DNA from 3 places in the Tepidibacter aestuarii genome. Region 3 is predicted to be linked to each of the others. Evidence: riboswitches for the same ligand, from Rfam matches in the RefSeq annotation. Region 3 holds a riboswitch; each other region holds the start of a gene.
What was found. A riboswitch is a leader RNA that binds a small molecule or an ion and turns the genes downstream of it on or off. The one in region 3 is predicted to bind cyclic di-GMP.
Positions count from the first base shown of each region.

Region 1: another riboswitch for cyclic di-GMP. It lies ahead of M2214_RS06110 (HD-GYP domain-containing protein); the one in region 3 lies ahead of M2214_RS07155 (HD-GYP domain-containing protein).
Region 2: another riboswitch for cyclic di-GMP. It lies ahead of M2214_RS13715 (competence type IV pilus major pilin ComGC); the one in region 3 lies ahead of M2214_RS07155 (HD-GYP domain-containing protein).

Region 1 covers NZ_OW235315.1:1,260,654-1,271,391, forward strand. The annotation lists gene M2214_RS06100 (DEAD/DEAH box helicase) at 1-544, shown strand, start outside; gene M2214_RS06105 (methyl-accepting chemotaxis protein) at 1,076-2,851, shown strand; gene M2214_RS06110 (HD-GYP domain-containing protein) at 2,949-3,911, opposite strand; cyclic di-GMP riboswitch class I at 4,046-4,132, opposite strand; gene M2214_RS06115 (YdcF family protein) at 4,294-4,881, opposite strand; gene M2214_RS06120 (hypothetical protein) at 5,073-5,237, shown strand; gene M2214_RS06125 (ABC transporter ATP-binding protein) at 5,234-5,938, shown strand; gene M2214_RS06130 (ABC transporter substrate-binding protein) at 5,941-6,930, shown strand; gene M2214_RS06135 (ABC transporter permease) at 6,905-7,681, shown strand; gene M2214_RS06140 (aminopeptidase P family protein) at 7,714-9,507, shown strand; gene M2214_RS06145 (DUF1343 domain-containing protein) at 9,614-10,738, shown strand, end outside.
Region 2 covers NZ_OW235315.1:2,794,170-2,804,907, forward strand. The annotation lists gene M2214_RS13690 (PilW family protein) at 1-1, opposite strand, end outside; gene M2214_RS13695 (hypothetical protein) at 1-1,236, opposite strand, end outside; gene M2214_RS13700 (PilN domain-containing protein) at 1,236-1,796, opposite strand; gene pilM (type IV pilus assembly protein PilM) at 1,807-2,865, opposite strand; gene M2214_RS13710 (prepilin peptidase) at 2,885-3,634, opposite strand; gene M2214_RS13715 (competence type IV pilus major pilin ComGC) at 3,720-4,076, opposite strand; cyclic di-GMP riboswitch class II at 4,397-4,480, opposite strand; gene M2214_RS13720 (type II secretion system F family protein) at 4,483-5,694, opposite strand; gene M2214_RS13725 (type IV pilus twitching motility protein PilT) at 5,708-6,757, opposite strand; gene M2214_RS13730 (GspE/PulE family protein) at 6,767-8,446, opposite strand; gene M2214_RS13735 (DUF881 domain-containing protein) at 8,466-9,149, opposite strand; gene M2214_RS13740 (methyl-accepting chemotaxis protein) at 9,432-10,738, opposite strand, start outside.
Region 3 covers NZ_OW235315.1:1,439,068-1,449,805, forward strand. The annotation lists gene M2214_RS07125 (RtcB family protein) at 305-1,528, opposite strand; gene M2214_RS07130 (hypothetical protein) at 2,578-2,820, shown strand; gene M2214_RS07135 (AIM24 family protein) at 3,080-3,919, shown strand; gene M2214_RS07140 (hypothetical protein) at 4,067-4,294, opposite strand; gene M2214_RS07145 (hypothetical protein) at 4,342-4,527, opposite strand; gene M2214_RS07150 (hypothetical protein) at 4,923-5,339, shown strand; cyclic di-GMP riboswitch class I at 5,378-5,465, shown strand; gene M2214_RS07155 (HD-GYP domain-containing protein) at 5,527-5,757, shown strand; gene M2214_RS07160 (YgaP-like transmembrane domain) at 5,884-6,054, shown strand; gene M2214_RS07165 (cold-shock protein) at 6,224-6,427, opposite strand; gene M2214_RS07170 (serine hydroxymethyltransferase) at 6,900-8,162, shown strand; gene M2214_RS07175 (sensor histidine kinase) at 8,532-10,622, shown strand.

The sequences.
Region 1 (10,738 bases), 180 kb from region 3:
TGCTGCTAGAGGTATTGATATAGATGGAATAACACATGTTATAAATTATGATACACCTGAGGATAAGGAAGATTATGTTCATAGAATAGGAAGAACTGCTCGTGCAAGTAAATCTGGTAAGTCTATTACTTTTGTAACGGAAAATGATATGAAATTTATAGATGTTATACAAAAATATATAAATAAGGAAATAGAATTGAAAGAACATCCAGATAAGCTTACTGTTGATGAATGTAGAGATGATTTTAATCAAAAAATTAATACAAAATTAAACCTTGGTCCTTTAAAAAGTGAAAAAGTAAGCGAAGGAATTATGAAGCTTCATATAAATGCAGGTAAAAAAACTAAGATGCGTCCAGTAGATATAGTTGGAACACTTTGCAATGTAGAAGGCATGACAGCAGCAGATATAGGAATCATAAATATAATAGATGTTTCTACGTTTGTAGAAATATTGAATGGAAAAGGTGAAATGGTTTATAATGCACTTCAAGGAAGACCTATTAAAGGAAGGGTTAGAAGAGTTAGTAAGTGTGATGAATAAGATTAATTAAATACAAAAGATTAATTGAAAAAATATAGGTGGTTAAGCCAAAAAGGATGCTAATTAAAATACCGCTGATTAAGTCAATATTTTAATAAAACTAAGGATTATGAATTGTGAAATATACTAAAACTTCTTAAACTCGCTATGCTCAAACAAAGAAGTTCTTTAAAATATATCTCATAATTCATAATCTGAGTTTTATAGAAAAATATTAACAAAAAATCAGCTAACATTTTAATGAGCATCTTTTTTTATTTATGAGTTTAGATTTTGAATGAGTTAAAGAAAATAATAATGAACGAGAATATAAAAAATAAGTGACATGGCTTATAAATGTGTATATGGAATTTTTTTACTGTTAAAGCATGTCAAAATGAAAGTATTTTTGATATAATAGAAAAACACCAAAGATTATAATAGATAGAATATAAATATATATTTTACCTGTTATTTTTTTGTCTATTATATGTAAAAAAATCAAAAAATATCCGATATATTAATCTAAGATAGTCGAAAGGGGCATGTATCATGAAAAAAATAAGCGATAAAATAATATTGTTGACAATTTTTATATCTATAATCACAACATTATTTATAGGTGGAAGCAATATATATTCAATGAAAAAAACAAATGATAATATGATGAAATTAGTTGAAACATCAGCTAGAGAAGATTATGATACAATGATCAAACAACAGGTTGATAGTGTTATCTCTATGTTAGATAGTATATATAGTAAATATGAAAGAGGAGAACTTACAATAGAAGAAGCTAAAAAGCAAGGTGCTGACATAGTTAGAGATGCCAGATATGGAGACGAAGGATACTTTTGGATTGATACATATGATGGTGTAAATGTTGTTTTACTTGGAAAAGAGGTAGAGGGAACTAATAGGATGAATTTACAGGATTCAACGGGAAAATACATAGTACAAGAGATTATATCTAATGGATTAAAAGAAGGTGGGGGATATACAGATTATTTCTTTCCTAAAAAAGGAGAGGAAAAAGCATCTTCAAAACGTGCTTATAGTAGATCATTTAAACAGTTTGAATGGGTAATTGGAACAGGAAATTATACAGATGATATAGATAAGTTTATTGTACAAAAAAAAGATTTGTTAAAAAAGCAGATCGACAAAAGTATTAAATCAACTATAATATTATCTGCGATGGTATTGTTAGTAGGAATTGCTGTAGCTTTATATTTTGCTAAGAAAATAACAAATCCTATTTTAGTAATAACAGATGTTGTCAATAAAACTGCCAATCTAGATTTAGCTTATGACAGAAGTTTTGAAAAAATACTTACATATAAAGACGAGACGGGTATTATATCTAAAGCAGTGGCTAATTTAAGAAAAGAGCTTAGGGTAATTGTAGGAATGTTGAAAGAAAATTCGAGTGAGGTTTTAGATCGCTCATATGCGATATCAAATTCGACAAATGAAATAGTAAATGGAATAGAAAGTGTAAATATGTCTATAGAAGAATTAGCCAGCGGAGCAAATGCCCAAGCCCAAGAAGCTCAAATAAGTGTAACAAAACTTCAAAAGCTTGCAAGTGAAATTAATACTTCAGTGGATGATTCCCAAAAAGTTAAAGAAGATACTAATAAATCAAAAGAGGCAAATGCTGAAGGATTAAAGAATATGAGAATATTGGTAGATAAGTTTAAACAAACAACAAAGACTAATGAAGAGGTGGCTCATAATGTAGCTATTCTTGCAGATAAATCTAATTCTATTGGACAAATAGTAAGCACTATTGAAGATATAGCAGAGCAAACAAATCTTTTGGCTTTAAATGCGGCTATAGAATCGGCAAGGGCTGGAGAGGCTGGAAGAGGATTTGCAGTTGTAGCAGAACAGATAAGAAAATTAGCAGAACAGACAGGATTATCTACAAAGAAAATAAGTGATATGATAGCGGAGATTCAAAGCCAAGTAAATGCGGTTAAAGTAAATATTGATATTGGACAAGACATAAATAAAGAAGCTATTATATCAATGCAAGAATCCGAAAAATCATTTGAAAGCATAGATGGAACTATTGAGGGTATGATAGAAAAAATAGATAGCTTAGTTGAAAATATCAATCTTGTGAATAAAGATAAGGATGAAGTAATAGTTTCAATAGAAGGTATATCGTCTATAACTGAAGAATCAAGTGCATCTACTCAAATGGTTTTATGTTCTATGGAGGAACAAAGTAGTATAATACAAAATATATCAAGTAGTGCTAATGATTTAAAAAATGTAGTTGATACATTAGATGGAGTTATTAAAAAGTTTAAATTATAAATAAAATAGGATATATTATAAAAATAAAAAATTCCCTATATAGTAGATACTAAAAAAGTCTATTCTATAGGGAATTTATATAATACAGAAAGTAATTTTAGTTATTATCTATAAATAAAGTTAATTCTTCTAAAAGATTATAATGTCTATTTTTTGTCTTAACAATAGGTCTCATTGGCATATATTTATTTTGCTGACATACTATTCCTACATCACCATTACTAAGCTTAACCTCCATACCAGTTGGATATATATATATACTTTTTTTGAAAACGTTAATTATGTTTTCGTCAAAATATGTAGATGACTTTCCTATGATTTCTTCAAAAGCCTCAAAAGGTTGTAATCCTTTTTTTGAAATTAAATTATCATATTCATTACATATGGCAACTATTTTTGAAAACTCATATATATCATTTCCTTTTTGTTGATTCGGATATCCTGATCCATCTATTCGTTCATGATGCTGAAGTGCTACTATATAAGAAGTAACATTTATTCCTTTACTATTTCTTAAAACCTCTATTCCTTTTACTGTATGCTGTTCATCATCACTTAAAGCGTACCCTATATCATGTAAAAATGCACCTAGGGTTAAATTATATATTTTTTCATAATTATAGTTTAAATTGATACCTATAATAGCAGAAAGAATTGCAACATTTAAACTATGAACATATATACTATTTGCTATATTTCTTACTCCATTAGAAACTGAAAGTGTATTTTCTGAAATAGATAAGTTTTGTAAAATTTCTTTAAGCAAATTTGTTATTTGAGATTCATCAAAATATCTATTTTTTTTAACTGAATTAAATGCTTCTTCTAGAAGCATTATACATTTTAATTGAGTAGTTACATCGATTATATCTTCTACTACAATATCTTCAGTTCCTTCTTCTTCAACATAAGCACTATAGATGCCAAGTCCATTTAATTTTTTTATGGAAAAGTTTGAAAGTTTTCCTCCTTTATTTAATACAATATTTCCATTTTTATTATAGACAGGTTTTGCTAACTCACTTCCAACATATTTGTCTGATAAAAAAATCAATTTCATATAAATAATCCTCCTTTGATGTGATGTGGGATAGTATTAGAGAGTATAAAAATAAAAAAGATGCCTACAGAATATAGACATCTTTTGCCTTAACATTTTTTATGTTATATATTGTTATACTAAACAAATATCTGTTCGGCAAACTGGCAATCATAGGATTCATATCCCTTAGACCCATGTCTTTGCGTCCTTATCTTTCGATAAGTTTGCTATTATCGTTGTGTATTATCTTTTATTAAAGTAAATAAATTTATTTCATTATCGATATATCATATTATAACAATGTATTCTTAAATATTAAAGGATTATTTGCTGTAATTTGTATTGATATTATATTAACAGGGATTATATAAATCATTAAATGTTCTATTATATAAGATTTTTATCTATCAAAAATAAATGATTTTATTACTGCAAAGTACTCTCTTATAAAATACTTAGGAGCTATATGAGGTATTGTTTTAGATGGTATACCATAAGGAATAAATCCTAATCTTTTAGCTATAAATTTAGATCTAAATAAATGAAATTCATTTGTAACGATCATAATTTTATGATTTTTTTTACCATCTAAATCCTTAAGAATTTTCTTTGCAAACTTCAGATTTTCTATTGTACTTGTAGATTTATCTTCTTGTATAATTTTATTTTCATCTACTTCATTTAAAACTAAGTAATCACTCATAGCTTGAGATTCGGGCATATTTTCCCCTTTACCTTGACCTCCGCAAACAACTATTTTAGTATCAGGATTATTTTCTATAAATTCTAAAGCTTTATTCATACGACCCAACAATGTAGGAGATAAAACATCTCCCCAAAGACCTGATCCTAAAACTACTAAATATTCAACATCATATTCCTTATCTTCTTGTCCATTAACTATAATAAGTCCTTCAATCATAATAAAAGAAGCTACTAATATTAAAGCTGTTATTTTAATTATTTTTACTATTAATGTTTTTTTCATACTAACTTCATCCTTTGTATGTACTTTTTACCTTTATTATACCTGTTATAAAACAAAAAAATAGTTACAAAAATATTACATTTGTATATTAAAAAATTTTAAAATCTAGTTACTTATATTAGTAGCATAAAATTGATAATAAATGTAAAATATTATATAATCTAAATTAAATGATGGTAGGTGATTAAAACATGGAGGGGTGTTTAGAGTTAATACTTCATACTACTCTAGGGATTGCAAAAACATTAATGAAATGTATAGAAGCATTTCTGGACAGCGATATTGTACTTGACATCGTAGAAATTTTATTAGATATTAAGAACTATTGTAAAAAAACTATAGGGAGACATTCATGATTTGTAAATTGAAAGGTATATACAAAAGATTTGATGATTTAGTTGTTTTAAATAAATTGGATTTAGACATAAATAAAGAAGAAATTATTTGCATAGTAGGTCCATCAGGGTGTGGTAAATCAACACTTTTAAATATTATTTCTGGATTGATTAAGCCTGATAAAGGAGATATCGTAGGTGATTTGGATAGCGTAGGATATGTTTTTCAAGAGGATAGATTATTACCTTTTAAAACTGTTTATGAAAATATAGCTGTTGTAGGTAAGGAAAAAAATCACAAAAAGATAATGGACTTAATACATGATGTTGGACTTAAAGGATTTGAAGATTCATATCCAAATAAGCTCAGTGGCGGGATGAGACAGAGGTGTTCAATAGCTAGAGCGTTTTATTTTAATTGTGAAATACTTTTGATGGATGAGCCTTTTAAGTCGTTGGATTATAATCTCAAAGTTAACATGATAGATTATTTAATAAAATTATGGGACGAGTCTAAAAATTCAATAGTTTTTATCACTCATAATATAGATGAGGCACTTTTATTGGGAAATAGAATTGTAGTTTTATCAAATAGACCCACTAGTATTTTGAAAATTTTTGATGTTGATATTCATCAAAGTCAAAGAAGTTTAACTGATAAGTATCTTACATACTTGAGAAATCAAATGATAGATTTATTATCAAATGAGAAAGGGGAATAATTATGAAAAAAACACTGAGTTTAATGCTGAGTTTAATCATGGCTTTAGTATTAACTGTAGGTTGTACAAGCACTGATGAAAAGGCAAAAAAAGAAAACGAACCTTTAGATATTAAGGTTGTTACACCTGCTGGAACACCTACTCTTAGTATGATTAAAATGTTTAAGGAAAATCCATCAATAGGTGATAATGTAAGTGTCAGTTATGAAAGCGTAAAATCAACTGATCTTTTATCTTCGAAGATATTGTCTAAGGAAGGGGATATATTTATAGTACCAACCAATTTAGCAGCCAATTTATATAATAAAAATTCTGGTTATAAGATAGCTGCATCTACTGTGTGGGGAACTTTTTATTTAGTTGGAAATGAAGAAATATCTAATTGGGAAGACCTTAAGGGAAAAGAGATAGATATGATAGGAAGAGGATTAACTCCAGATGCTATATTTAGATATTTACTTACTCAAAATAATATAGATCCGGATAAAGATTTGAAATTAAATTATTTTGGAGGGGCTTCTGAACTTGCTACAAACTTTATATCAGGAAAAAGTAATTTATCATTAATGCCTGAGCCTATGCTTACTAAGGTTTTGGTGAAAAGAACTGATAGTAAGGTTGTTATGGACTTACAAGAAAAGTGGGAAAAAGCCGCTAAGTTAAATACAAGCTATCCTCAAGCGTCTTTAATAGTTAGTGAAGAATTAATAAACAATCATTCAGAGGTTGTTAAAAATTTTTTAAGTGAGTATGAAAAATCTATAAATTGGATTAATCAAAATCCTAGTGAAGCAGGAAAGTATTATGAAGAATTAGATATGGGTCTTAATAAGGTGATAGTAGAAAAATCAATTCAAAGATGTAATATAGATTATGTGAGTGCCAATGATGCAAAAGAGGCTATAGATAATTATTTAAATGTGTTGTTTGAATACAATTCTAAGCTTGTCGGAGGTAAACTTGTAGATGAAGATTTCTATTACACAAAATAGATTGTATACGATGATTTCCATAGTATCTATTATAGTGCTATGGAAATTTCTTTCTATATGGGTAGACAATCCCATAATGATACCGTCACCTGAAAGTACTGTTATGGAATTTATAAAAATAATTAAGTCTAAAAATTTTACAATTACAGTACTGGCTACTTTGACTAGGGTAATAATTGGGTTTTCAATATCATTTATATCAGCATTAATTCTAGGGTTTTCATCTGGATTTTTTAAACCTGTATATTATTTGTTAAGACCTGTAATAATTATTCAAAAAGCAACACCAACAATGGCGATCATACTTCTTTCTATAATATGGTTAAAGGCACAGTGGGCACCTATCTTAGTGGGATTTTTAATCATATTTCCTATTATATATTCTAATGTTATACAAGGAATTGAAAGTGTTGATATAAAGCTTATAGAGATGGCTAGGGTTTATAAATTAAGTCAGTTAACTGTTATGAAGGATATATATATACCATCTATAAAATCTTCTTTAACATCTGTTGCATCAGCTACTATAGGTCTTAATTTAAAGGTGATAATAGCAGCTGAGGTTTTGAGTCAACCCAATGTTTCTATTGGAACGAATTTCCAAATGGAAAAAGCGAACTTAAATACCGCTGGAGTATTTGCATGGGCTCTAGTTAGTATAATTATTGCTGGAGGTTTTGATTTAGTAATAAGAGTATTTAAGAGCTATAACATAAAACATAAAATAGACTGTTGCAAAAATTCTCATTAAATGGTAAGTTTGAAGGGAAAGGGGGACTCACTATGAATATAGTAGATAGAGTAAATAAACTTAGAAAATTAATGAAGGAGCATAATATTGATGCTTACATAGTACCATCAGATGATAGCCATCAAAGTGAGTACGTAGGAGATTATTTTAAGTGCAGGGAATTTATTTCTGGATTTACAGGTTCAGCTGGAACTGTAGTAGTAACTCAAGATGAAGCAGGTCTTTGGACTGATGGAAGATATTTCATACAAGCTGCTAATCAATTAGAAGGAAGTAAAATAAAATTATTCAAAATGGGTGAAGAAGGTGTCCCTAATGTAGAAGATTATTTATATGAATCTATGAAAAAAGAATCTACGTTGGGATTTGATGGAAAAGTAGTGTCTGCCAAAGTAGGGGATGGATTAAAAGAGAAGTTAAGTGATAAAAATATTAAAATATCTTATGAATATGATTTGATTGATAAGGTATGGGATGATAGACCAAAATTATCAGATAAAAAGGCATTTTTACTAGATATGAAGTATGCAGGAGAGAGCAGTAGTTCTAAATTATCTAGATTAAGAGAAAATATGAAACAAAAGGATGTAACTACTCACATTATAGCTACATTAGAGGATATAGCGTGGCTATTGAATATAAGAGGCGATGATGTAAAGTACAATCCCGTAGTACTTTCTTATTGTATAGTTAGATTGGATGAAGCGTTTTTATTTGTTGATGAGAATAAATTAAATGATGAGATATTAAAAGAGTTAAATGATGTAAATATAAATATATTACCATATAATGCTGTTTATGAGTTCATAAAGAATATAGATGAGAATGAACGTGTATTACTAGATAAAGCAAATATTAATTATGCAATTTTAAATAGCATACCTAAAGGTATAAAAATTATAAATGATTTCAACCCAATCATGTTCTTTAAAGCTAAAAAAAATGATATAGAATTAAAGAATATCAAAAATAGCCACATTAAAGATGGAGTAGCTTTTACAAAATTTATGTATTGGCTGAAAAATAATATTGGGAAAATAGATATAACAGAAATGAGTGCAACTGAGAAAATAGAAGAATTAAGAAGACAGCAGGATGGATTTATACAGCCAAGCTTTAGTACTATAGCAGGTTATAAAGAACATGCAGCTATGATGCACTATAGTGCTACAAAGGATACGGATTATAAACTTCAAAAAGAGCATTTGTTCTTGATAGATTCAGGTGGACATTATATTGATGGAACTACAGATATAACTAGGACTATAGCGTTAGGTGATTTAAGTGATGAATTAAAAACACATTTTACTGCTGTTTTAAGAGGTATGATAAATTTATCTATGGCAAAGTTTTTATATGGTGTTAGGGGATATAATCTAGATATATTAGCTAGAACTCCTATATGGAATTTAGGCATAGATTATAAATGTGGAACAGGACATGGAGTAGGATATTTACTGAATATACATGAGTCTCCTAATGGATTTAGATGGTATATAGCTCCTCATATATTTGACAGTGCAGTACTTGAAGAAGGAATGTTGACAACTAATGAACCTGGTATATACATAGAAGGCTCACATGGAATTAGGATAGAAAATGAGCTTATAGTTAAAAAGGCAGAGAAGAATGAGTCTGGACAATTTATGGAGTTTGAAGTAGCTACATTTGCACCTATAGATTTAGATGCTATAGATGTAGAACAGTTAAATAAAAGTGAGAGAGATTATTTAAATAAATATCACGAATTAGTGTACAACACTTTATCGGATTATTTAGATGATGACGAAAGAAAATGGTTAAGAGAATATACCAAGAGTGTGTAATATATTAAAATACCCTGTACAAAATTGTTGTACGGGGTATTTTAATGTCTTACAAATAAGGTTAAATCATGATAAACTTTAAATGAATATAAAATTGGGGGGGATTATGAAGACTTTTTTTGCTTTTTTAATTTCACTATCTATGGCTTTCTCAAATCCGGTAGAGCAACCAAAAGATAATAAGGTTGTTTTAGGGAATGAAAGGTTAACAAGTGAATACAGTCAGTTAATAGATTCAAAAAATATAGGGGTTATAACTAATCAAACTGGGGTTGATAGTCTTGGTCAAAAAACTTATGAGAAGCTCTATAATTATGAAAATACTAATCTAGTAGGAATTTATACTCCGGAGCATGGACTAGATGGATTAACTCCAGCTGGTAAATATGTAAAATCATATACAGATCCGAATATGAATATTCCTGTATACAGTTTGTATGGGAAAACTAGAATGCCAAGTGAGGACATGCTTAAAGGTGTAGATGTTTTAGTTTTTGATATACAAGATATAGGATCTAGAACCTATACATATATTTCTACTTTGAATTACTGCATGATAGCAGCTCAAAAGTACAACAAACAAATAATAGTTCTTGATAGACCAAATCCTATAGGGGCTAATAAGGTTGAAGGGTTTGTTCTTGAGGATAAGTATAAATCATTTGTTGGAATAGATAATCTTCCTATGTCACATGGAATGACTGCTGGAGAACTAGCTAAGTTTTTTAATAGAAATATTGGAGCTAATTTAACTGTTATACCTATGCTAAATTACAGTAGAGATATGATATATCAGGATACTAATTTGCCATGGGTTATGACTTCTCCTAATATACCTACTATAGAATCTGCTTTTGGATATATGGCAACTGGTATTGGTGAAGGAACAGGAATAGGTCAAGGAGATAAGTTTACTTGGATAGGTGGAAAAGGGATAGATAGTAATAAGTTTGCTGAACTCTTAAATAATTCAAACCTTGAAGGCATAGAGTTTATACCTGAGAATAAAGGGGACAAGGGTGGAGTAAGACTAAATGTAACGGATTATCGTAAATTTAACCCTTGTAAGGTTGGTACATATGCTTTAACATATGCACATGATCTAACGAATTTTAAAGTTCCAAAGAGCGGTAAGTACATAATTATGTTTGAAAAAATAATGGGAACTTCAAGATACGGTGAGATGCTTGAATTAGGATATACTCCTGAGAAGATAGTTAATTCTTATCAA
Region 2 (10,738 bases), 1.4 Mb from region 3:
TTTTATCACCTTAACATTTCCAAGCTTATTAACTACTTTTACTCTAGGATTTTTATCATCTTCATAATCAATATTTACATTCAATTTTAAATTTGTTTTGTTAATTAAAGATAGATTTATTCCACTAGTATCTTCTTCACTATTTCTTTTATTGCTTATAATCTTAATATTTACAGCAGTTCCATGAGGATCAAATTCTATCATATTATTTTCATAATCTTTAGGATAAGATTCTCCTTGTGTTTTATATTTATAATAATATTTTTTATCAACTTGGATTAATTGAAATTCTACATCTTCAAAGTTTTGGTTATCTGCGTATACATAGCTTCTTCCTAACTTGTCCATGGCCCTTCCCATTATCACAGTAGGAAGATCCGAAGATATAGGTTTTACAGTCATAATAAAATCATTGTTTATAACTCTATTATTTTCATTATATTCATGGTACCCACTAAAAGGAACAAATGGATTACCTTTTCCATATCCATTATCAAAATCCCACTTTAGATACTCTTCATCCTGTTCATGAATCTTTGGAACAGAGTAAAAGTCTAATGCAATACTTCCTGTTATACTATTTTCCTCAGTTACAATTCCGTCTTCATCTGTATTATTTTTTTTAGATTTAGATATTGAAATATTATTTATAAGTATCTTTTTCTCATAGGTTTCTATATGCTCTAAGAAAGTAATTAAATCTTTATATTTTCCTTTATAGCTAATTGTTGCAGTCATTTTTTCAGTTTCATTTTTATTTTCCTCTAAATCTTCTTGATTCTCCTTACTTGCTTCATCCTTTTTTTCTTTTTTATTACCCTTATACTCTTCTGATAGATTTTTAATTAAATAATCTTTATCTTTTTTTTCTGCTTTTTTCACATCAATTTCATTAACATCTATATCAGAAAAACTAATTGAATTACCTTCTATATTAGATTTTCCAAGCATGTCATCTAAAATTACTATTATTTTTTCTTGATTTATACTTGGGAATAAAGGTTTTGTCATAGATTTTATTTTAGCATTTATGATTTTGAACTCTTTATAAACTGGACTATTCTCAGATATTTCTAATTTTACTCTCTGAACCTCAGCTTTTTTATCTATTACCTCTTGTTTTATATTATCAAGCTTTGTAAGCTGTGGACTTAATATAAATTTATAATATCCTCCTATGATAAGTATCAATCCTAATACTATCAGCATTATTTTTTCTCTTGTAGTTAATTTCACTACATTTCACCGCCTTTCAATGTACACTTCAAGGCAAATGTGAAATTCTCAGATTCATCTGATTCTTTATTTATATTTGATACATGAACAGAATCAAATATACCTAATTGCTTTAAGTTATATTCAAGCTCACCTATACAAGTTCTATTCATTGCTACTCCCTGTATATTTATATTTAATCCATTTATATTCATAGATTTTAAGAATAAATCTGTAGGTAGTTTTAAGGCTATTCTATCCATTAAAACAGTACTAATTTTATCTGCTTCATTAATTTCTATATTAATATCATTTACTGCATTATAATATTTTTTCATAATTTCTATTTTTGCTTTTTTCTCATTCACTTTTTCTAACTCTTTAACTACTTTTTCCGAATTTAAATACTCTTCATACTTTGCTTTTTCTTCTTCTAACTTTTTGATTTTAATATTCGTATATATTGTAAATCCACCCATAGATATAATTAGTATCGTTATACTTAAAATTATTAGTATATTATTTTTTTTTGATTTCTTATTTCGATCTATATATGATGAAAAAAAGTTGAAATCTCTCATGACCCTCTACCTACTTTCGTATAATTGAACCTATACAATTTAAATATTGATTCAGCTTTGTATCTTGTGCTTCTTTCCCAAGTTTTATATTAGACATTGTTTCTATCTTTATAACTTCAATATTTAATTCTTTTTTAAAGTGATCTTCTAACCCTTTAATATCTGACCCTCCACCATATAAGTATATCTCTTCTATTTTATTTTCTCTTTTTATATTTTCATAATATCTAAATAGTCTTCTAATTTCTTGTATCCAAGTATTAACAGAGTCTTTTACTATATCATTTAACATTTCTAATGAAACAAGGCCATTTTCATGATTTAAATTAGAATTTTCTATTTTTCTCTTTTCAGCTTCTTCTAAAGATAGATTAAGCATATTTGCAATATTTATATCTATTTCATTACTTCCAACAGGTATAATTCTACTAAATTCTAATATGCCATTAGAAATCATATTTAAATTTATGTAATTATGTCCTATATCTATAACAACAACAGTTTTATCCAAACTGGAATTTTCATCATTAATTGTAACCTTAGATTCACATAATTTAGATACTGAATTTGAATTCATATCTAAAGCTACAGGAGTTAAATCTAATTCTTTTATTAGTTTCAAGTAATCTTCTGCTATTGTTTTAGGAAGTGCAGCAACAGTTATTCTTCCTTTTTTTATATCTTCTTCAATAAAAGTTTCTAAAATTTTGTACTCTATCACATAATCATCAAATATAATCGGTAAATACTGTTCTATTTCAAATCTTACCATTGTATTCATTTCTTCTTCTTTTTTAGCAACAGGTAGTGTTATTTCTCTTTTAATGATTGATGTGCTCTGAACTGTACAAATTGTTTTTTTAGTTTTTATATTTTCATTTTGTATATATCTATTTATAACCGACTTTAAATTTTCTATATCTAATATATTTCCATCTTTATACGAGTTAGGAGGAGTTTCTATCACCATGGCTTTTTCAACTATTACATTATTTTTATTTTGTTTTCCTAAGACTATTTTTATATTTTTATTTCCTATATCTATAGACAAAACTTTGTTATTAAACAAGTCTATTCCCCCCATTAATCTAGCTTATTATTTTGAGTAAATACCAATTTATAATTTCATCTCCAAAATAGATTGTTACAAGAGCTGCCATGGCTATAAAAGGTCCAAACGGAATGAAATCTTTTCTACTTTTTATTTTAAGAAATATTAATATTAACGAAGCAGCTGCTCCTATAATAAAAGATAATAATGTTATCAAAAGAATATATTTATATCCTAAACTAAATCCTAACATTCCCATGAGCTTAATATCACCACCACCCATAGCTCCATTAGTTACAAGTGCAATAATTAAAAACAATCCTCCACCAATAAGTAGTCCTATCGTTCCATTTAAAATATTCCATTTAAAGTTATATAATGTATGTAGGATAAAAGTCAATATAATTCCAAATATTACAATTTCATCAGGTATAATCTGGTGATCATAATCTATAAAGCTTATAACTATAAGAATGCTAGATAAAAGAGCATATTTTATAAATAAAATGGTTATACTAAATTTTAAATATAATATTAAATAAATTAATGCATTTAATATTTCAACTAAAGGATATCTATTAGATATTTTTTCACTACAATATCTGCACTTACCCCTTGTCCAAATAAAGCTTAATACTGGAATTAAATCAATAGGGTTTAGATTAGTACTACATTTTAGGCAGTGAGATGGTGGAAATGAAATAGATTCATTTCTTGGTATTCTATATATACACACATTTAAAAATGAGCCTATGAGAAGGCCTAGGGTTAAAATTATGAAATTCATTTGTTTCTCCTTTAAAAATAGTAAGGAGTGATTAGCTTTAAAGCCAATCACTAAATTGAAGCTTAAATTTTAATAATTAAAATTATTATTCACTTTTTTCCGTTATAGTTACAGTAGCATCTCCATCATCATCTATTGTCAGTGTAAACTCTTTACCTTTTTGTTGAGCAATTGGTGTTTTATCTAAATAATCGTTAGTGACAAGTTGTTCTATAGTTATACTAGTAGATGGATTCGTTTCTGAAATAAAATATGTTTCAGCAGCTTTTTCTATCATTGCAGCAGTTGCTATATCAGCTTTTTCTTTAGCTGTATCTTGTACTTTTGTAAATTTAGGTACTGCAATAGCTGCTATAATTCCTAATATCGCAAGAACTACGATAAGTTCTATTAAAGTAAATCCTTTTTTGTTATTTAATTTTTTTTGAATTGCTTTTATCATGTTTTCACCTCCTTTCAAATAAAATCACTTGTATCTACCTACGTTCCTAAAAATGAGGCTTATTAAAATGTTAGCTCCTTTTTGGTTAATATTTTACTATAATACTTAAGTTGAGACGTTGAAATATATGTTAAAAACTTCTTTTGTCTGACCGTAAGGGAGTTTAAGAAGTTTTAATATATATTATAAGACTCAGCCTTAGTATTACTAAAATATTGACTAAGTTGTGGTATTTTAATAAGGCTTATTTTTCGATTAACCGCAAATCTCAGTTAATATTTCAAATAAAAAAACCAACTATTTAAACAACTAATTGCTTAATACTTGGCGGTCGGTTGCACCACTCACTCCATATCTTCCAGGTGCCCACATACAGAAGATACTTCACAGTTCCCTATATAATTTTTTACATTTCTATAGTATTCACCATATCAAACATAGGTAACATCATAGCTATAACAATAAATCCAACAGCACCACCCATAACTATAATCATAATCGGCTCAATTAGTGTTGTTATTTGTCCCAATGCTGTTTCTAGTTCTTCATCATAAAAATCAGCCGTCTTTTCAAGAATTTCATCAAGTGAACCTGATTCTTCTCCTATTTTTATCATAGAAGTAACCATTGGTGGAAATACTCCTATCTTCTCAAGAGGACTCGCAAGGTCTATACCTTTTCTAACCTCTTCTTTAGCTTCAAGTATTCCTTTTTCTACAATTATATTTCCTACAATTTTTGCTACAATTTCAAGTGCATGTATTAACGGTACTCCACTTGATAATAATGTCGATAATGTTCTTGTAAATCTTGATGTAATTATCTTTTGTGTTATCCCCTTAACTATAGGTATTCTAAAGTTTATAATCCCTATTAACATCTTTCCTCTTTCACTTTTTGCATATTTAATTATAGCATAAATTACCATGAAAAGTGTAAAAAAATGTATATACCAGTACTTTTTTATACTCTCACTTATACTAAGAAGTATTCTTGTTGGAAGAGGTAGTTTAACTCCACTGCTTTCAAACATTCCAACAAACGTCGGCATAACGAATGTTAGTAAGAATGTTACAACAACAACTGCTACTATACTAAGTATTATAGGATATGCCATAGCACCCTTTACTTTATTATTAATTTTATTTTCCTTTTCATAATGGAAAGACATTCTCTCCATTATTACATCTAAGTTACCACTTACTTCTCCTGCTTCTACCATGTTAATAAGTAGTTCTGGAAATACATGTTTTTGTTTTTTAAGACTTTCTGAAAATGTAAGTCCTTTCTGAACATCATCATGCACATCTCCAATAATTTTTGCAAATTTTTTATTCTCAGTTTGAACTCTTAAAATATCTAAACAGCTTATTATTGTAATACCTGCATTTAGTAATGTATAAAACTGCCTACAAAAAATCGCTATGTCCTTAGTTTTTATTTTTCTAAAAAAATCTCCAATTCTTATCTCTTTACTTCCTTTATTTTCTTCTACTTTCATAGGATAATAATTATTTTGCCTTAACATTGACAAAACTTCTTCCTTGGAATTTGCTGTATACTTTCCTTCAATTCTCTTACCCGATTTATCTATAGCTGTGTATTTATAATTGGGCATACATATCAACCCCCTATATGTATCTACTAACCATATCCTTGTCTACTGCATAAGTTAACAATGATTCTCTTGATATAATACCTTTTAAATATAAATTCCTTAGATCACTGTCCATAGTCTGCATTCCAAATTTTGTTCCTGTTTGTATAGATGTTTGTATTTGATGTGTTTTTCCTTCTCTTATTAGATTTCTTATTGCTGTATTTACTACCATTACCTCAAGGGCAGCAACCCTTCCACTTCCATCCTCTTTTTGAATTAATTGTTGAGATACAACACCTTCAAGAACTGCAGATAGCTGTACTAATATCTGAGGTTGCTGATGTGATGGAAAAGCATCTATTATTCTATCTATAGTTTTAGCAGCACCTATAGTATGAAGTGTTGAAAATACTAAATGTCCTGTTTCTGCTGCTGTTAAGGCTATTGATATTGTTTCTAAATCTCTCATCTCTCCAACTAATATTACATCCGGATCCTGTCTTAAAGAGGATCTTAAAGCATTTGAAAATGATTTAGAATCAGTACCTATTTCTCTTTGGTTAACGATACTCTTATTGTGCTTATGAAGATATTCTATAGGATCTTCTAATGTTAATATGTGAGCACTTCTATTTTTATTTATATAATCAATCATTGATGCGAGTGTTGTCGATTTTCCGCTTCCTGTAGGTCCTGTTACAAGAACTAGACCTCTTTGTTTTTTAGATAATTCTTTTATAATAGGTGGAAGACCTAGTATTTCCATACTTGGTATTTCTAAAGCTACAGATCTTATAGCCATGCAATACGTTCCTCTTTGTTTATATATATTTACTCTAAATCTTCCTAGTTTATGATAAGAAATGGATGTATCCATTTCTCCTTTTTCTTCTAATTTCTTAAATTTCTCTTCATCTAATATTTGCTTTACTAAACTCAAATTATCATCTGGTAATAATATGTCTTCCCCATACTTACTCAGTTTTCCATTTATTCTCATAACAGGTTGGTATCCAACTGTTATATGAAGATCTGATGCACCTAATTCTATTGTTTTTTTAAGTAAATCATATATATTCATATCCATCACCTATTTATTATTATATGTAACTGCCATAAATTCTTGGAAGCTAGTCGTTCCATTTAATACAAGCTCTTTACAATTATCCCTAAGAATAATCATCCCCTCATCTACTGCTATTTTTCTTAATCTATCTATACCTTCTTTATTATCTATTGATTCTCTTATGTTTTTACTGATATTCATTATTTCATGAATCGAAGTTCTTCCTTTATATCCGGTATTATAGCATTGTTTACACCCTTCACCGCTATAAAGCTTGGTCTCATCTCCTATATTAAGTATTTCTTTTTCCTTTTCGCTAGGAGTATATTCTTTTTTGCAGTTAGTGCATATTTTTCTAACAAGCCTTTGAGCTATAGCACCAACTACAGATGCTGATATCAGGTATGGTTGTATTCCCATATCCATAAGTCTAGTTATTGTAGATGGAGCATCATTTGTATGCATTGTGCTTATAACAAGATGTCCTGTTATCGCTGCTCTTGCTGCAATTTGAGCCGTTTCTGCATCTCTTATTTCTCCTATCATTATAATGTCCGGGTCTTGTCTAAGTATTGATCTAAGTCCATTTGCAAAAGTTAACCCTGCTTTATTATTTACTTGAACTTGATTTATACCATGAAGCTTATATTCTACAGGGTCCTCTACTGTAATTATATTTTTATCTATTTGATTTAATTCCCTTAATATAGTATATAATGTAGTAGTTTTACCACTTCCTGTAGGACCAGTAATTAATATAATCCCATTAGGATTTTCAACCAATTCATCAAATCTTTCTAAATTATCCTGAGTAAATCCTAACTGACTCTTTGAAAGTAGAAATGAACTTCTGTCTAAAAGTCTTATAACTATTTTTTCTCCAAATACAGTCGGTAGTACTGATATACGAAGATCTACTTCTTTTCCATCTATATTTATCTCTATTCTACCATCCTGCGGAACTCTTTTTTCTGCAATATCCATTTTCCCCATTATTTTAATTCTTGTAACTATTGCTGAATGAGTGGTCTTTGCTGAACTCATAATTTCCTGAAGCTGTCCATCTACCCTGAATCTCATTCGAACATTTTCTTCAAATGGTTCAATATGTATATCACTTGCCTTAGCTTTTACTGCCTGCTTTATTATAGAATTTACAAGCCTAACAACAGGAGCATTATTTATGTCATTTAATATTTCTTCATCTAAATCATTTATGTTATCTACTTCATATTGTTTCTTAAAATCTTCTATTGCCTTTTCAGCTACTTCTTTTCCGTAACATTTATCTATCCCATTTAATATATCCTTCCTTGAACATATACAAGGCTCAACATCCATATTTGTAGCTATTTTAACATCATCTATTGCAAATATATTAAGAGGATCTACCATAGCTACCATAAGCCTACCTCTTTGTTTTCTTATTGGAATCAATTCATATCTTCTTGCTAAACTTTCCGATATTAATAACGGAACTTCTTCATCTATTACAAAATTTTCTAGATTAATATGTGGTATTCCCAATTGAAACTCTAGTATTTCTATGATATCTTGTTCTGTTATAATATTATTGTCTATCAATATTTGTCCTAATTTTTTTTTAGAACTTTTCTGTTCTTCCAAAGCTTTGTCTAATTGTTCTTGAGTTATTTTTCCTGTTGATATTAAAATTTCTCCTAATTTAATTTTTTTGTATTCCATAATTAAATCTCCTTGTTATTTAGTAAACATTAGTAAACTTCAACTCTTTTTCTCTTGGCATCCCTTCAATAATTAATGCATCATATAACTTAATCTCTATATCTAGTCCATAGCTTTTCATATACTCTATAACTTCATTTCTGTCGTTTATATGCTTTTTTAAAATATCAGAATTTCCTATAACCTTTATTTCATATGGCTGAACTATAGGAGTAAAATTAACATTTATATGGCTTCCTGCTAGCGCAATAGCACTATACTGACTAACTCTTTGACCATTTATGGATATAGATTCTCCACCATATCTTCTTATTTGATTGATTAACCTAACAAAAAAGCTGTTTCTCTCCATCAAATCTCCTAAATTTACCTCTTCTTCTGTATCTATTTTTATTATCATGCCGGAACCTTGAACATCCTTATATCCTAAAATCATTTTAAGATTATCTATATTTTCTTTCATGCTTTTACCCAGCGGGTCATCTATTTTATTTTCCTCTAATATATCTAGTTGATTTTTCAAGTACTCTTTCTTAGCTGTTAACTTTTTATTTTCCTGTTTAACTCTATTTACCTGATCTATTATCTGTTTATCAAAGAAAGAAAGTTCTTCAACTACATTGTAGTTATTTTTTAATTGAATACCAACTCCTATTCCTAAAATCAAAGAAAGTATCAATATATGTATATAGGATTTTTTCATAATCTTAACTCCTCAAATTTAATTTACTATTCAATATTATAATACATCAAATTCTTTTTAATTTATACAAAAACTTAACTAAAATTCACATATTATGTCTTTATATAAAAAATTCGCTTTATGATAACGCTCTCTTATATAATGCCCTTATATAGAAAAGAACTTGTGAGTATAAAAATATACTCACAAGTTCTTTTAGCTTCTGGATTAGTTCCCCCACAGGGCACACGCAACCCAAAATTCAGATTGAGTAAAAAATTCATCTGAATCAAGTTTCACTTATTAGTTTAATTTAAATTGTTTTGTTACTTCCTCAAGTTCTGTCGCCATACTTGATAATTGTTCAGCAGATCTTGTTATTTCATTTATTGTAGCAGATTGCTCTTGACTAGAGGCTGCTACTTCTTCTGTATTAGCAACAGAATCTATTGCTATGCCCTCTATTTCTTTAGCAAATTCCATAACCTGCTGAGATTTTTCAGTAGAATTTGATATATTTTCACTAGTTATAAGGAGCTTTTCCTTTGTTAAATCAAATCCATTGAGTATATCTTTTAGATAGTCCGCTACCTCAGTTACTATAGCTTCTCCTTTTTGGGTTTCTTCAGTTCCTTTATTTATTGCTATACTAGCTTTTTGAGTATTATTTTGAGTAGATACTATTAAATCCTTTATCTTATCAGATGATTTCATAGATTCCTCTGCAAGCTTTCTTATCTCATCTGCAACAACAGCAAATCCTCTTCCACTTTCTCCAGCTCTTGCCGCTTCTATAGCTGCATTTAAGGCTAATAGATTAGTTTGATCTGCTATATTGTTTATAACTTCTAATATATCCCCTATTTCCTTTGATGCTTCATCTAAATCAGCCATAACATCAGATGTATAACCTACGCTTTCTTTTATAACATTCATCTGAGTTATCATATCCGTCATCTTTTCTCTACCTTGAAGAGCTAATTTACTTGTTTCATTAGCATTATCAACTACGTCTACAATCTCATTCTTTATATAGTCCATTGAGCTTCCAACTTCTTTTATATTGTTCAATACATTATTTGTAGCCTGAGATTGCTTTTCTGAACCATGAGCTATATCTTGAGTTGATACAGCTATCTGTTCAGAAACCATAGCAGCTTGCTCAGTTGAAGCTAATAATTCTTGCGAGAAAGATGATACGCTAAACGTTACATCTTGGATTTTATTAGTTATCCCGCTTAAATTATCTATCATATCATTAAAGCCTTCAGTTAATATACCAATTTCATCATTAGATTTTATATCTATTTTTTCAGTTAAATCTCCCTTTGATACTTTTTTAGACACTTGAACTACTTTTTGAATAGGATTTATCATTTTTCCAAGCATAAATATTATTATAAATGCACTTAGCACAAACGTTATTATAGATGTAATTATAGACTTTATCATTGTGGTTTTAAGTGCAGCATGTAAATTTTCCATAGATATTCCTATATCCACTGCACCTATATGTTCTCCATTATCATATACAGGCATTAATACATCGTATGTAGGTATCTTGTCTTTGTACATAAATTCCGATGTATATTGTTTTCCATTTTGAGCAG
Region 3 (10,738 bases):
GAATTATATTCTTGAGGTTTTTGTTTTTAAAATCAATACTGATGAAGTTCGTGTAAAATTTCTTTACTGGTTTAGATTTGTGTTCTATTATATAGATTATCATTTATGTTGTTCATCTCAATTTCTTTTTAGTAAAGAAAACATAATTGAATCTTGATAGTTATCTCTAAAATAAGCATATCAACTGACGTATTTTTGTTGCTATATAATATAATATTTTCTTGTGAAATTTCAAAAATTTCTCTATTTCTAAAAATACATTCTATTATTTTATTATTGTGCTATATTATATACTTAAGCAAGATTAAGATTTAAAATTATATAACGGTCTAATAACATCTATAATATTTATAGTGTCTTTTGTGTTTTCTACTATTTCTTCGATAGGCTTATAGGCCATAGGTGCTTCATCTATAGTAGATTCTCTAACCGATGTAGTCCACACATCTTTCATAGACTCTTTGTATTCATTTATATTGAGCAATTGTTTAGCTTTACTTCGGCTCATTAATCTTCCAGCTCCATGAGGTGCAGATTCGTTCCAATCTTCATTTCCTTTTCCTGTTGCAATAATAGACCCATCTCTCATATTTATAGGAATAATTACTTTTTCATTTTTTTTAGCTGAAATGGCTCCTTTTCTAAGAATCATATTTTCTAAGTCAATGTAATTATGAATAGTTTGGAACTTGCTTAATTTTTCATATTGTAAATTTAAACATTCTTCTATAATTCTTTTTGCCATTAGTTCTCGGTTTAGATTAGCATATTGTTGTACAATTTTCATGTCATGTAAATAATCATTCATTAATTTTCCTTTTAAATAACATAGATCTTTAGGAATTTCACTTTCTTTGATATATTCTTTTTGTAATTGTTTTAAAGCATTTTGAATTTCTTTACGTTTACCTTGTTTTTTATAATTATTAATTAATTTAGATTTTTCATCTTCATATTTCTCATTTAATCCATTGTGATAATCATATGCTTTGTTTTGATAATATGTTGCCACTTGTTTTCCTAAATTTCTACTTCCACTATGAACCACTAGATATTTTACATCGTTTTTATCAACATTAAGCTCTATAAAATGATTTCCAGATCCAAGGCTTCCTAAAGCTCTGTTAAATTCTTTTGCTGATTTTGGCAGATCTCTAAAGCAAATTAGATTAGATATACTATTTTTAAAATCTGTTTGTGCATGTTGATTAATAGCATATCCAAAAGGGATGTTTGTTCTAATAAATTCATCTAGTTTAGAAAACTCTAAATGAATATTTCCCAACTCTACACAGATCATGCCACAACCAATATCTACACCAACAAGATTTGGAACAATTTTATCTTGTATAGTCATTGTCGTTCCTATTGTACATCCTTTTCCTGCATGAGTATCTGGCATTATTCTTACTCTACTACCATCTATAAATTCTTGATTTAGCAAGTCAGTTATTTGATTAATGGTTTCTTGTTCAATAGTATCTATAAAAATCTTTGCAGTATTGTATTTCCCTTTGATTTCTATCATGAACTTTCATTCCTTTCAACAAATAAAATTTTTTATATACCGATAAGATTATTTTAATATATATTTATGAATTGTTATATAGATATCACGTATTATTCTATTGAGTGAATTTTTTATTACAAGGTTATATTGGTTATTAACTGTAAAAAAAATACAATTGAATAAAGTGTTTAGAAATATAGATATATGAATATAATTAAAGAATTAAAAAGGGTTTAACAAAAGGAAAATATTTTAGGAATAAGTAATTTCTATATTTCCAGGGGAAAAATAAAGATAACAACAACTATCATGGAAAAGTTAAATCAAAAAATGGAATAGTAGTTGATCATATTGAAGTATTAGATGTGCAATGTAAAAATAAGAACAGACTATAATTAGGAATATTTAGAAAATTAAGAAAAAATAAATATTTCTCAGGAAATAATAGAGAATAGAAACTTTAATATACTATATCTTGGGAAAATATTTTCGCGAGATATAATATATTTTGTGCAACTTAGAAAGAAACTATATATAAGAATTGGAAGGATAAACATATTAGAAAAGAAGATCCTGGAAATTTAGAATAAGATAGATAGAATAGATAAGAAATTAGATGTTCTTATGAGGATGAAAGAAGAATAATTAAGTTGAATAGGTAGTCTACAATGGTGGTGGATTAATTACCACAGTTCTTAGCGAGCAATGGCAATATAATATCGTAGAAAAATGAGTTAATCTAACATAATTAGCTATTGAAAAGGTTGTAAGGTTGTTATATTCTGTCTATTAAAATAAAAGAATTGTCTAATTTAATCTTAGTAAAAAAGAAAAATATATCTTTATGTAGAAATATGCATTGAGAAGGGATGAAATTAAATAATTTAGGCTCTAATGAACTGACTCAAAAAAATTATACAAAATAGCTCTTGAGGACTGAAGACTATATTGAACAGAGATCATTCCTTTTAACTCTAATCATTTTCTAAATATAATTTAAAGTTAAATGAATTAATAATTTGAGCAAGTCAATACTTATATATACAACAAATATAGGAGGTACTTTTATGAAAAATATAAATAAAGAAGTAGATTTTTCAATATTTAGTGGAGTTTCTAACCTAATAAATAATATTGATACTTTAGATGAGGATGAACTAGAGTATTTAGAACAAATGGTAGATCATTATATAAAAAACCATGAAACACAAGGGGAGTGTTTGTTGGAAACTTTGAGTATGATAAAAGAAAATAGACATAATTATAAAAATATAAATTGTATAGAACCTAGTAATAATCAAAAAAATTAAAGTGGTAAAAATAACAACATATGAAATAGAATAATTCAGCTAAAACTACATAAAATTATAGTAGCTAATTTAAACTCGATATTTTATTTTACATTAAAAAAGTAACTCTTAAGTGAGTTGCTTTTTTGATTTTTTGAACTAAAAGCAATTGAGTTGTTTTTATACATAAATATTATATGAAAAAATAATAGTATTAATGTTTTATGCTATAATAAATAAAATGTTATGTAGAAGTATTTAAAAATAAGGGGGAAGGTTTATGAAAGCTAATATTAATAATAATGAAAATAATATTAAAGTAATAGAAAGAATGAATAATGAAAATGTGTCTATTGAAATTTTAGAATTTGAAGAATTAAGAGGTGGAAGTAATGTATCAAGTTCAATAATGCTATCTTTTATGAAAGATTCAAATATTAAACTTAGACAAGTGAAAATAACATTAAATAATACTCAAATTAGATTAGAAGCAGGAGCTTTAAGTTACTTAAAAGGTAATATAGAAATGAATAATAAAATTGGAGGAATTATGGGGCTTGGTAAAAAGTTCTTAAAAGGAAGTGTTACAGGAGAAACAACATTTAAGCCAAAATATTCAGGAACAGGAGAAATTTATTTAGAGCCTAGTTTCGGTCATTATGTGATTATAGAGCTTGAAAATGAAGAGGTTATTGTTGATGATGGAGTATTTTATGCTTGTGAAGATAGTGTAGAAGTTGGAGCAGCTATGCAAAAAAATGTATCATCAGCAGTGCTTGGTCAAGAGGGACTTTTTCAAACTAAACTTTGTGGAAGCGGATTTGTAGTTCTTGAAGTCCCTGTGCCTAAAGAGGAAATAATAGAGCATGAATTAAATAATGAAACACTAAAAGTAGATGGAAACTTTGCTATACTCAGAACTGGAAATATTAATTTTACAGTTGAAACATCTTCTAAATCATTAATAGGTTCTGCAACCAGTGGAGAAGGATTATTGAATGTATTTAGAGGAACAGGAAAAGTATGGCTTATACCAACAAAGCATGTTTATAGTAATTTAACTAATTTTGGGCTTTATGGAATGACTAATCCTGGAGGGAAATCAAATACTAAAGCATAGTCTTTTAAACACTATCTGTTTTTTATTGGATATCTTTTATGCAAATTAAGTATAATAAGTTGAACTTTAAATCAAAAAAGGTGATTGATTAAATCACCTTTTTTCAAGTTATCTCAATGTATGTAATTACTTTAAACTTTGCTTTTATTAAAATACTCCCAATTCTTTTTCTTTTGATGTCTTTTCTATTTCTACACATTGAATTGAATCTATGTCTATATATATCTTCTTTTTATTACCATTATCAGATATAACAATACATTCTTCTTCGAATGTAATAACGTCTTCATTATCAGCTGTTATATCTTTCCCAGTATAAAAGTTAATAATTTTAAAAGTTTCTTGTAATACTTTTTCTAATTGTTCTTTTTTCATAAATTTTCCTCCTTTATATAAATAAAAAATATATTTAAAGTTGCCTTTTAATTATTGTTTGCTGAAATAGATTTTGTTTCTAGTTGGATATTTTTATAGTCCTTGATAGTAGATCTTATGTAATTCTTTTGTTCAATGGATAGATAATTAGAATTGTATTTAAGCTGATTTTCTAGTTTATCAATTGAAAAGTCTAAAGAGTTTATAAGTATTTGGAGTTTATCAGTATACATAAAAACCTCCATGGCTCAATTATATATTTTGATTATGGCCATTAATTTAAATGTTATGCTTATTGTTGAAAAGTTTTTGAGGGAAAAGGGATTTATTCTTATCAAGGAATTTGAAGATACAGTTATTAAAATAGCTTGTATAAATAGAGATTAGAGGAATTAATAATATGTTTAATGATACAGAGAAATGTGGCCTGTATGTAGGTTATACAGAAGCTATATGTCTTAGAAATATAATAGGTATTCTACTTTTATAGCTTATTGTAAATAGAGTCATTGGAGATATAGTGTATTATGAAAATGAAATGATACATAAAAAAATAGTTTATACATTTTAGAAAATATAATAAAATAGAACAGTAAAAAAACTATAGAATGTATAAGGTGAATAATTAATGAACAACAAAGAAAATAATGTAAAAGAATTTTATCTGGATTTTTTGAATGGACATAGTTATATAATGGTAGATACAAAAAGAAATATAGTATATGAAAAGCCTTCTGGTGTATGGGAAAAAGATGATTTTAAGCTTTTTCATAAATTGTATGAAGAAAGAGTTATACCTTTATTAAAAGGAGAACCTTTTGCTATATGTAATGATGCTATTTATTATAAAATTTCTTTAATAGAAGAAGAAATAAAAAAACATAATGAATGGCTTGCACAAAATAATTTAGCAAAAGTAGTTTTAATAGTAGGTGGGCATGTAGAAAAAAGAGATCACCTAGAAGAAGCTAAAAATAATTTAAAACCTAAAATGGTTAATACTTTACAAGAAGCAAAAGCATGGTTAAAAGAACAAGGATTTTAAAAAATATAGGGCTTTTAAAAATATATGATTGGAGTTTGATTTGAAAAAGGCACATCTATTGAAAGGTAGAGTCACAAAGCTATGGGTCTAAGGGATTAACAATCCTATGATTGCCAGGTTGCCAGAATATATTTTTACTCATATAAACTATAGTAAGTTTTAATATAGTAGCCTTTAGTTAATACAATTGAAACGAGATATCCTTCAAAAAAAGGTAAATTATGAAGAATACGAAACAATGAAATCTCATCCTATAATCGGAAAAGGTACTATTAAATCAAATGTTCTTTTTTCTAAAATAAGTTATTGTGTTCATTATACTCATGAACATATAGATGGTAAGGTCTACTTTGGGATAAAAGATAAAGGCATTCCAATAGAATCTAAGCTTATAATCTACACTTGCAAATATATCTAAATATAGCATGGAAATGTACTTTATATAGCATGGAAATGTACTTTTTCAAAATCCGTACTGTTACTTGTAGATATTATTTAATATAAAAAGAATGAACTGGGAATGCTAAACAATGAGGTGTTGAATTTGGAATTAAATTTTAAGAGGAATTTAGGCAATACAGATAGAGGTATAAGAATAACTATAGGGATAATAACAATAATGTTAGTATATGGTAATATATTAAATGGGTGGTGGGGTATACTTGCTATAATAATAGCTTTATCTCAGTTTATTGAAGGTTTTTTAGGGTATTGAATTATATATGATTTGATGGGGTGGTCAACCCTAAAATAGATAAAGAGCCATAATGAGATGTACCCCAAATGCTAGACAAAAGTCTAATATTTGGAGGTGCACTTCACTATGGCTCTTTTTAATACAAGAAAAGAAAAATAAGTAGTTTAAAAATCAACTCATTCTTTTTTTATATTTTAGTAACATTTGAAGCCTGAAGCCCTTTATCTCCTTGTACTATATCTAGTGAAACATCTTGTCCTTCTTCTAAATCTTTTCTAGATCCTTTTTCTTTCACAGCAGATATATGAACAAATACATCTTCTCCTTCGTCTAAAGTAATAAACCCATATCCTTTTTCTGGATTAAACCATTTTACTACACCATTTCTCATTGCAATTCCTCCATTTAGTGAAAATTATTAAAACATATAGAATTCTATTCACTTATTAATTTCTATTGATTTTTAATTTTAAAATCATATTTATTTTTTGTATTTTGGAAAATTATATACTACCTGATTTGAAAAAGATAATTTGAAATTTAATTTTGTAACATATTAATAAATGATTTTGACTATATTTTTAAAGATATATATTTAATCTGATTGGTTATTATAAAAAAAATAGTATTATTTTTTTTCGTGATTATTTCAGCTCTAATATTCTTTATTAATAAACACATCAACAGGTGAAACATGTGTTGATAAATCTTGTTACTGAAATTTTTCAATAAATGGAGTTTTTTTATAAAAGAGCCTGATTTTTATTTTTATTCAATAAACGGTCAATCTAGTTAATATAAATCAACTGAATTTTATGAAATAATAAGTGCAAGGGATATATATAATAAGGGGGATGATCATAATGAAAACATTAAAAAGTGTAAAAGAAAAAGATATTGAACTGTATAGAATTGTTGAAGAAGAATTTGCACGTCAAGAAGTAGGAATTGAAATGATAGCATCAGAGAGCTATGCACCAACACCAATTTTAGAGCTTCAAGGAAGTATATTAACAAATAAAACTACAGAAGGTGTGCCTGGAAAAAGATATCATGCTGGATGCGGAGTAATTGACAAGATGGAGGTTTTAGGAAATGAAAGAGCGAAAACTTTATTTAAAGCAGAACATGCAAATATCCAACCTCACTCTGGCTCAAATGCAAATATGTGCGTCTATCAATCTATACTTAAACCTGGAGATACTGTATTAGGAATGAGCTTAGATACTGGTGGTCATTTAACCCATGGGCATAAAGCAAATTTTTCAGGTAGATTTTTTAATTTTATTCCATATGGGTTAAATAGAGAGACAGAGTTAATTGATTATGATGAAATAGAAAGATTAGCAAATGAGCATAAGCCAAAGCTTATTGTAGCAGGAGCAAGTGCTTACTCAAGAGAAATAGATTACGAAAAAATATATAATATAGCTAAATCTGTAGATGCATATTTTATGGTGGATATGGCACATATAGGTGGATTAGTTGCAGCAGAAGTACTTCCAAGTCCAGTGCCACATGCTGATTTTGTTACAAGTACTACAACAAAAACACTTGCTGGAGCTAGAGGTGGATTTGTGCTTTGCAAAGAAAAGTTTGCCAATAAGTTAGATAAAGCTACATTCCCAGGAGCACAAGGATCAGCTCATCTTCATATAATGGCAGCAAAAACGTATAATTTTAAACATGCCATGACAGAAGAATTTAGGGAGTATGCAAGACAAGTAGTAAAAAATGCACAAAAACTAGCTGAGGTTCTACAAGAGAAAGGATTTAGAATCGTATCAGGAGGAACAGATAATCATTTAATGTTAGTAGATCTTCGTCCTAAAGATTTAACAGGAGTTCAATTAGAAAAAGCACTTGAATATGTAGGAATAACTGTAAATAAAAATATGATTCCATTTGACCCTGAAACTTCAGTAACGACTAGTGGAATAAGAATAGGGACTACTGCAATGACTATAAAAGGGATGAAGGAAACTAACATGGAGGAAATAGGAAATATAATTGCAGAAGTAGCGGAAAATATTGAAGATTACAAGGTGTTAGATAAAATTAAAATTAGGGTTTGTGATTTAGGAGCTAAATTCCCATTATATCCTGGATATTTTGAATCATTTTAAAAGATAAATTTATTATTAACAATAAAAAACAAGTATAAAAAAGACTATACTAATTAATTAGTATAGTTTTTTTATACTTGAGGAAATTATATGATTTTCAAATTGTGGATAACATTGATGGAAGAACTACACTTGCAATTATTTTAAGCAACAGAGTCGTTAGACTTGTTGGCGTCATGAACTCATGTGAATTTTGAGAACGGAGCCTGTAGGGATCGTTGGCGGAATGAGTCAGTGCGTAGCAACTAGACGAATTTTTTAATATTTAAAATAATATTTTAATTCAAGTGTTAAGTATTATAAAATATAGATGAAATGCTGTATAATGTTGATATATGACTAAAAAATTTGGAAGGAAACAAAACTTATATGAAAAGACAAATAAGAAATACATTAAAAAAATGCATGCTTATTATAATAATATTGATCAGCTTTACATCTATTAGTAATACAGAAGAAATATTTGAAAAACCTAAAAAAATAAAAATAACAGCTATAAGTGAATGGAAGCCTTTTAGTTATTTAGATTCAGAAGGCAATCCTAAGGGGATATTAATTGATTTTTGGAAGGCATGGGGGAAGGCTAATAATGTTGAAGTAGAATTCAACGATTCAACATGCTGGGCAGAATCGTTAGAATTTATAAAAAATGGAGAGCAAAATATACATTTAGGATTATTCTATAAGGATGATAGATCAGAATATATGGACTTTGGAAGTCCTATTATAGATCTTATGACAGGAATATATGTACAAGAAGATGTAGAAGCTTTTAATATTAGTGATGTTAAAGACTTGGGAATTGGTGTTACAGAAAAAAATTATGCTAAAAATTATCTAGAAAAAAATTATCCTGATATAAATTTATTAATATATAAAGACCTTAATGAGGTAATGGAAGCTGTAGATAGAGGAGAAGTAAAGGCTGTTTGTGTGGACTATCATAATAATATTAGAAATATATCTTTTTACTATCCAGAGTTGAAAGATTTTGAACTTTTACAAACAATATATACACAGCCTCTAAGGGTTGGAGTTAAAAAAGGAGAAATGGAATTATTAACTTTTATAAATGATGGAATAAAAAATATATCTGTTGCTGAAATGGAAGGTGTAAAGTCTAAGTGGGAATATATAACTATATATCTTACTAAGGAAAAAGTGAAGAACTATATTTTAATAACAAGTATTGTTGTTATTATTTTTCTACTAATAAATACTCTCTTTTTAAAATGTAGAATTACACAAGGCGTTAAAAGACTTTCAGAAAGTGAAGAAAGTTATAAAAAGCTTGTAAAACTCTGTCCTGATGGAATATTTATTCAACAAAAAGGCAGAATCGTATTTATTAAAGAAGCTACAGTAAAAATACTTGGACAAGATAATTATAAAGATATAATGGATAAGAGTTTTGTAGAGTTTATCCAAGATGATTGTAAAAAAAATGTTCAAGACCTTACTGATAGAGTTGAAAAATTGAATATTACTACTCCGAGATTTGAAGAAAAGCTAGTTAAGGGTGATGGAGAAGTAATTGATGTTGAAATGGCAATGAATGTAATAACTTATAAAGGAAAGAGCGCAGTTTTAACAATTATAAGAGATATTTCTCAGAGGAAAGAAAGAGAAGAGGAAAAGCAAAATATTCTTATGGAAAAATTGAAATATGAGAGATTAAAAACAGAATTTTTTTCAAATATATCACATGAGCTCAGAACTCCATTAAATATTTTATTAGGAAGTATTCAGCTTATTGACAAGGTTCCTAATGATAATGTTTATCAACAAAGTGAATACTATAAAAAGTACTCGCCTATAATGAGGCAAAATTCATATAGATTACTTAGACTTATTAATAATCTAATAGATATGACTAAAATAGATGCTGGATTTTTAAAAATGAATTTTGAAAATCATAATATCGTTCAAGTTGTTGAAGATATAACTATGTCAGTAGTAGAATATATAAAGAGTAAAGATATAAATATAATATTTGATACAGATGTAGAAGAAAAAATTATTATTTGTGATGCTGATAAAATTGAAAGGGTAATTCTTAATTTACTTTCTAATTCTATTAAATTCACAAAAAAAGATGGAAGTATATTTGTAAATATATATGATAAAAATGATGTTGTCCGTATTTATGTAAGAGATACAGGAATAGGTATTCCAAAAGAGGAACAGGAAACAATATTTGAGAGATTCAGACAAGTACATCCTTTATTAAATAGGGAAAGAGAAGGTAGCGGAATAGGGCTTTCATTGGTAAAATCAATAGTAGAAGAGCATAAAGGAAAGATATATTTAAATAGTGAATATGGTAAAGGAAGTGAATTTATTATTGAAATACCTGCTAATGTAAAAATAAAACAGGAACCTATTTTAGCAGATAAAATTTCTAGTGATGAAGGTAAAGTAGAAAAAATTAATATAGAGTTTTCTGATATATATTCATAATTCTTTTATTGTTAAAAAATTAAATAAAAAGTATAAAGCAAAGATGTCTATAAACCATAGTCATCTTTTGTTTTTTTATTTACATTACTTGGCACAATTAGTTATTCATATCAGAT